2 regions of the Micromonospora sp. NPDC051925 genome follow, and region 1 is predicted to be linked to the other one. Evidence: riboswitches for the same ligand, from Rfam matches in the RefSeq annotation. Region 1 holds a riboswitch; the other holds the start of a gene.
What was found. Region 1 has a riboswitch for cobalamin ahead of cobN (cobaltochelatase subunit CobN). Riboswitches for the same ligand answer to the same signal wherever they lie in the genome.
Positions count from the first base shown of each region.

Region 2: it holds a riboswitch for cobalamin, as region 1 does, so the genes downstream of both, ACIG87_RS04000 (ribonucleoside-diphosphate reductase subunit alpha) here and cobN (cobaltochelatase subunit CobN) in region 1, are expected to answer to the same signal.

Region 1 is NZ_JBIUCH010000004.1:147,389-150,792, forward strand. Features, by position in the region: gene cobN (cobaltochelatase subunit CobN) at 1-1,470, opposite strand, end outside; cobalamin riboswitch at 1,750-1,879, opposite strand; gene ACIG87_RS07090 (hypothetical protein) at 2,429-2,764, opposite strand; gene ACIG87_RS07095 (aldo/keto reductase) at 2,966-3,404, opposite strand, start outside.
Region 2 is NZ_JBIUCH010000002.1:290,509-293,912, reverse strand. Features, by position in the region: gene ACIG87_RS04010 (NADP-dependent oxidoreductase) at 1-731, opposite strand, end outside; gene ACIG87_RS04005 (TetR/AcrR family transcriptional regulator) at 835-1,395, shown strand; cobalamin riboswitch at 1,639-1,855, shown strand; gene ACIG87_RS04000 (ribonucleoside-diphosphate reductase subunit alpha) at 1,976-3,404, shown strand, end outside.

The DNA of each region.
Region 1 (3,404 bases):
GCCGTCGTCGGTGTAGAGCTGGCCGGGTGGCTCACCCCAGTGTTCCCGCATCCGGTCCCGCAGGTCGACCGGCACCTGGTCGAACCAGCGCCGGTAGGTCTCCCCCGGCACCCGGGCCTCGGCGGCGGACAACTGTTCCGGGGTGAGCCACTCGACGTCGTGGCCACCGGCGGCGATCAGCGCGTGGATCAGCGCGTCCCCGTCGGTGGGCGGCGGCGCGTCGCCGAGGTGGTAGCCGGCGGCAGCGAGGGCGGCGAGCAGCCGTACCGCCGAGGCGGGGGTGTCCAGCCCGACGGCGTTGCCGACCCGGGAGTGCTTCGTCGGGTAGGAGCTGAGCACGATCGCCAGCCGCTTGTCGGCGTGGGGCAGATGCCGCAGCCGGGCCTGCCGGACAGCGATCCCGGCGACCCGGGCGGCGCGTTCGGCATCAGCGGCGTAGACCGACAGCCCGTCGGCGTCGATCCGTTTGAACGAGAACGGCACGGTGACGATCCGGCCGTCGAACTCGGGGATGGCCACCTGCATCGCCGCATCCAGGGGGGACAGCCCGGCGTCGCTGCCGGCCCACTGCGCACGGGTGCTGGTCAGGCAGAGCGCCTGGATCACCGGTACGTCCAGGGCGGCGAGCGCGCCGACGTCCCAGGCATCCTCGTCACCCCCGCCGGAGGCGTCGGCGGCGACCGTCCCACCGGCGGCGAGGACGGTGACGACGAGGGCGTCGCAGCGGGCGAAGAGGTCCAGCGGCCCGTCGCCGGGGGCGAGGCCGCGCAGCGAGCCGCAGAAGATCGGCAACGGGTTGCCGCCGGCCGCGTCGACCGCATCGGCCAGGGTCTCGACGAAGCCGGTGTTACCGGCCAGCGCGTGCGCCCGGTAGAACACGATCCCGACCGTCGGCCGACCGTCGGCACCACCTTCCCCACCCGCCGACCCGGCCCCCGCAGCCGACCCGACCCCCGCAGCCGACCCGGTCCCTTCGACCGGCTCGGCCCCCTCGACCGGGCCGGTGCCTCCGCTCGGGCGGGGCGTTGGCGTGGGCGTTGGCGTGGCGCCGAGGATGCCATAGGCAGGGGTGGGGGTGGGTGGGTCGAAGCCCTCGCCGGTGAGCAGGACCGTGTCGGACAGGAACCGAGCCAGCTGGGCCAGATTCTCCGCACCCCCTTCGACCAGGTAGGACAGCGCCTCGGTGGCCACCCCGGAGGCCACCGTGGAGACCGCCATCAGCTCCGCGTCGGGCACCGCCTCACCGCCGAGCACGATCGTGGGCACGCCGGAGCCGAGCACCGCGGTGAGGCCGTCCGGCCACGTCTGCCGACCACCGAGCAGCCGTACGACAGCCAGGTCGACGCCGTCGAGCAGCGCCGGCACGGCGTCCACACCGACCCGGGCGGGGTTGGCGAGTCGGTAGTCGGCGGCGCTGGCGCGGGCGGCGAGCAGGTCGGTGTCGGCGGTGGACAACAGCAGGATGCGCACGTGCAGCTCCGGAGAGTGACACCCGAGTCGACCGTGGTGGCTGGTCGGGCGGAGTGGATGGACGCCGCTCAGCGGCGACGGAGGTATCGACTCACCCGCGCCGGGCGGCGGGGGCGCTCGGGGCGGTCGTCAGCGGCATGCGGCACGCCGACCGATCGGGCGACACGGCCCGGTCACGGCGGTGGGATAGCCGACCATCAACGGATCGGCGGCGGTGGAGACGCTGCGCGTCATCGGATCCTCCTCGGGTGTCCACGCCCTGGGGTTCTCCGACGGCCGAAGTATCCTGGCTTCCGGATCGACGCTCACCCCCGGTCTTCCAACCGCACACACACGGTCGTGACTCGCGAGGGGGGATCGCTCCCCGGTGACAGTGGCGGGACCGCGTCGGAATCACACCGACTTCCTTCACTGCCGTCAGGCCGCGAATGCTGCCACACTCCTCACCCCGAGGTCAACGGCGGGCACCCGGACCGGACGGAGCTGATCGACCGGCGTGACGGGGCCGTACGAGGCCGTCGCGCCCCTCGCACGCAGCAGCCACCACGCCCGGCGTTCCACGGCCGAGCGGCAGACGAAGACCTCGCTGCCGGGGACGGGCGGAACCGGCACGTCGAACCCCGGGGCTCGACGACAGCGGGCCGGAGCATCACGCCCGGCCTGAGGCCGACGGTGCAGCGGCCCGGCGGGTCACATGTCTCCCTTGCACGCTGTCGAGCTGATGACGTCAACGACTCAGGCCGTCACCGTTGGGTTCACCGGGACGGCCATCGACCCCACGACGCCGATCCGTCAACGTCAAGCGACGCTGATCCGTCAACGTCATCAGCTCGAAAGGACGGCAACAGGGGTACCTTCACCGGCAACCCGCTCGACATCGGACCCGCCGGCCCCGGACAGCACCCCGGCACCCAACAGGACCGGTGCCCAGCAGGACCGGCGCCCAGCAGCCCGACACTCAGCGGGACCGGCGCTCCGGGTGGGACCGGTTCCAGGCCCGCATCCGCTCGGGATAGCCGGTCTTCGCCGCCTCGTAGAGTGGCACCGCGTGCCGGTGGGCCAGCTTCGCCGCCGTGCGCGGTGAGCCGGTACGGCGACGGATCCACTCCCCGTCGTGCGCGATCGCCACGACAGTGGTGTCGGTGGCGGTGGTCTCCGGTTCGAGGTAGAACTCCACCCCCCGGTGGGCCGCCACGAAATCCTCCAGCGCGGTCAGATCCTCCCGGGTGGCCTCCCGGTCGAGCTTGGTCGGGATGCCCTCGACGGCCCGGGGCCGCCGGTTGAACCAGCCCATCTGCCCGTTCCTCTCCTCGGCGTCCCTCCAGTGGAGCACCCCTACCTGGCAGCGCGCTGCGAGCCCCGTGACAGCTGGCTGAACGGGCGCCCCAGGCCACCGCAGCTACCCCGCGCGCGAGCGGCGACACCACCAAGAGCGGCGACACCACCGAGAGCGGCCAACACCGCCGAGGCCGACTACTCGGCCGAGGACGACGGCTCAGCCGAGAGCAGCCAGGTCGTCGGGGGTGAGTCGCAGCGCGGCGGCGGCCACGTTCTCGGCCACGTGCTCCGGATCACCGGTGCCGGGGATGGCCAGCACGTGCGGGCCCTGGTGCAGGGTCCAGGCGAGGCGTACCTGCTGCGGGGTGACGCCGTGGGCGCGGGCGACGGCGTGCACGGCTGCGGCGTGGTCGGTGCGCGCCCCACCCTCCCGGTTGACCCCGGCAAGGGCGAAGAACGGCACGTAGGCGATGCCCCGCACGCCGCACTCACGGACCAGGGCATCCTGGTCACTCCGGTTGTCCAGCGCGTACTTGTTCTGTACGCAGACCACCGGGGCGATGGTCTGCGCCTCGTCGAGGTGGTCGAGGCGGACGTTGGACAGGCCCAGGTGCCGGATCAGGCCGGCGTCGCGCAGCGCGGCGAGCGCCCCGAAG
Region 2 (3,404 bases), on a different contig from region 1:
TGTGCCGCGGCGGTGAAGTCGGCCAGGCTCACCACCGCCGCCGGGTCGCCGGTCAACTGGAGTAGTTCCGGCAGCGAGCCGGCACCGGCGACGTCCAGTGCCCGGTCCACCCGGGCCGTCCCCGCAGCGTCGACCCGGTCCGCGAGGCCAGGCCCGTACGTGACCGGCGTCGCCCCGAGCCGGCGGAGGAAGTCGTGGTTGCCGACCCGGGCGGTGCCGACGACCTGGATGCCACGGGCCGCGGCAAGTTGGACGGCGACACTGCCCACGCCACCCGCGGCGCCGTCGACCAGGAGCGTCATGCCCGGTTGCAGCCCCAGCAGGTCGAGGGCCCGGGTGGCCGTCTCGACGCTGGAGCCCGCCGCACCCGCCTGCGCCCACGACATGGTCGCCGGCTTGTGTGCCCACAGCGGCAGCACCGCGAACTGGGCACTGCCCCCACCGAGCTTCGCCACGTCCAGGACACCGAAGACGTGGTCGCCGACGGCCACACCGGCAACGCCGTCGCCGATCTCGTCGACGACTCCCGCCGCGTCGACGCCCGGAATGTGCGGCAGCGGCAACCGGACGCCCATCGGCGTACGACCCGACCGGAGACCGGCATCGACCGGGGAGACCCCGGCTGCCCGCACCCGTACCCGGAGTTGGCCGGCTCCTGGCCGTGGGGCCTCGGCGGTGCCGAGGTGAAGCACCTCCGGACCGCCGAACCGGTCGTACTGCACTGCGAACATCAGCGGCTCCTCTGCCTCGACGAACTGGGCGTAGCCCGTACCGTAGATCGGAACCGGAGCAGCCGTTCCGTCACGGAGCCAAGTGAGAGGGATGACGGTCGAGATGCCTCAGAAGCAGCGTGCCGATGCCCGATCCAACCGGGAGCGGGTGGTGGCGGCAGCCCGGGAGGCGTTCGCCACGGCGGGGCTCGAGGTGCCCATGCGGGAGGTGGCCCGACGAGCGGGGATCGGTGTGGCGACCCTCTACCGGCACTTCCCGACCCGCGCGGAGCTGGTCACCACGGTCCTCGTCGAACGCGTCGAAGCCTGCGGCGTGCAGATGCGCCACGCCCTCGACGACCCCGACCCGTGGCGGGCGCTGTCCGGCATGGTCCTCGCGTTCGCCGATCGACAGATCCACGACCAGGCGCTCAACGAGGCGCTGCTGGGCTCCGGCGGTGCGGGCAGCGCCTTCCAGGAAGAACGCCGGGAACACACCCGGGCGTTGAACGTGCTGGTCGCCCGCGCACGGGCCGCAGGCAGGCTCCGCGACGGCGTCGACGCCGACGACGTCCGGGCCGGCCTCCTGGCCGTCGCCGCACTGGGGCGGCTGCCGCCGGCGGCCAGGGCTCCCGTCATCAACCGACTCGCCGATCTCCTCCTCGCCGGCATCCGCCGCTCGTAGCCGCATCGCGACAGCCGCTCGGAGCGCCGGGCCCTTGGACCCGACGAGGTCGGTCGGGGGCAGGTCCGGGTCACCTCCGACGGCGCAGGACCCGGGCGCGGTCGCGCCGCGCAGCGCAGCGGTGCCGACGACCGGCTGCTGCCGCCCGGCAGGCCCGGCACCGGCGGCCCGGGGCGAACGGTGAGACGAATCCGACACGCCGACGCGACATCTTGTGTTGCCTGCCCACCATGGTCGCCATATATGGTGTCTCACGCAGCTGGTTCGACCGTCCCGAGTGGTGCGGTCGAGGCAACAGGGAACCCGGTGTGAATCCGGGACTGCCCCGCAGCGGTAAGTGGGAACGACCGCCGTCATCACGCACTGGGCCTCAGGGCCTGGGAAGCGACGGCCAGTAGGCGACCGGTGATCCCGGTCAGGCCCGCGAGTCCGAAGACCTGCCAGCGCGCCGTGCGCTGCTGCGCGCGGCGGTCGGAGGTCGCGCGGGACGACCGACGCCAGTAGCCGGGCCGGCCGTCGCGTCGCGCCCGTTGGCGTTCTCCCGCCGTCCGAAGGCCATCGGTGACAGCGAGGAGAGGTCATGACGTTCGTGCAGGAGAACCCCTCGTCCCGTGCCGGCGGGGCGGAGCCCCGCCGGCCGGCGATGCGGGTACGCAAGCGCAACGGGGACACCGAGTCGGTGGACGTCAACAAGATCGTCAGAGCGGTCGAGCGGTGGGCCGGCGACCTGGACGAGGTGGACCCGTTGCGGGTCGCCACGAAGACGATCAGCGGCCTCTACGACGGGGCGACCACGGCGGAGTTGGACAAGCTGTCGATCCAGACGGCGGCCGAGTTGATCGGTGCGGAACCGCAGTACTCCAGGCTGGCGGCCCGGTTGCTGGCCGCGTACGTGGAGAAGGAGGTCCGCGGGCAGGCGGTGGCGAGTTTCAGCCAGTCCATCCGGTACGCCCACGGCCTGGGCCTGGTCGGGGATGGCACGGCCGCGTTCGTGGCCCGTAACGCCCGCAAACTGGACGACGCGGTGGACCCGGCCGGTGACCTGCGGTTCGAGTACTTCGGGCTGCGTACGGTCGCCGACCGCTACCTGCTGCGGCACCCCGAGTCGCGGCTGGTGGTGGAGACGCCGCAGTACTGGCTGCTGCGGGTGGCCTGCGGGCTGTCCGAGACGCCGGGCGAGGCGATCGGGTTCTACCGGCTGATGTCCTCGCTGGCGTACCTGCCGAGTTCCCCGACGTTGTTCAACTCCGGCACCCGGCACACCCAGATGTCGTCGTGCTTCCTGGTCGACTCGCCGCGCGATGAGCTGGACTCGATCTACGAGCGTTACCACCAGGTGGCGAAGCTGTCGAAGTTCTCCGGCGGCATCGGCATCTCCTGGTCGCGGGTGCGCGGCCGGGGCGCGTTGATCCGGGGCACGAACGGCCGGTCGAACGGGATCGTGCCGTTCCTGAAGACCCTCGACGCCGGCGTGGCGGCGGTCAACCAGGGCGGCCGGCGCAAGGGGGCGGCCTGCGTCTACCTGGAGCCGTGGCATCCGGACATCGAGGAGTTCCTGGAGCTGCGGGACAACACCGGCGAGGACGCCCGGCGCACCCACAACCTCAACCTGGCGAACTGGATCCCGGACGAGTTCATGCGCCGGGTCGAGGCCGACGCCGACTGGTCGCTGATCGACCCGTCCGACGCACCGGAGCTGCCCGACCTGTACGGGGAGGAGTTCGACGCCGCCTACCGGATCGCGGAGAAGAAGGCGGTCCGCACGGTCAAGGCCCGGGACCTGTACGGACGGATGATGCGCACCCTGGCGCAGACCGGCAACGGGTGGATGACGTTCAAGGACCCGGCCAACCGGCTGTCCAACCAGACCGGTGCGCCGGGCAACACGATCCACCTGTCCAACCTGTGCACCGAGATCCTCGAGGTGAACAGCGACACCGAGACCGCCGTGTGCAACCTGGGGTCGGTCAACCTCGGCGCGCACCTCACCGAGGGCGGCGTCGACTGGG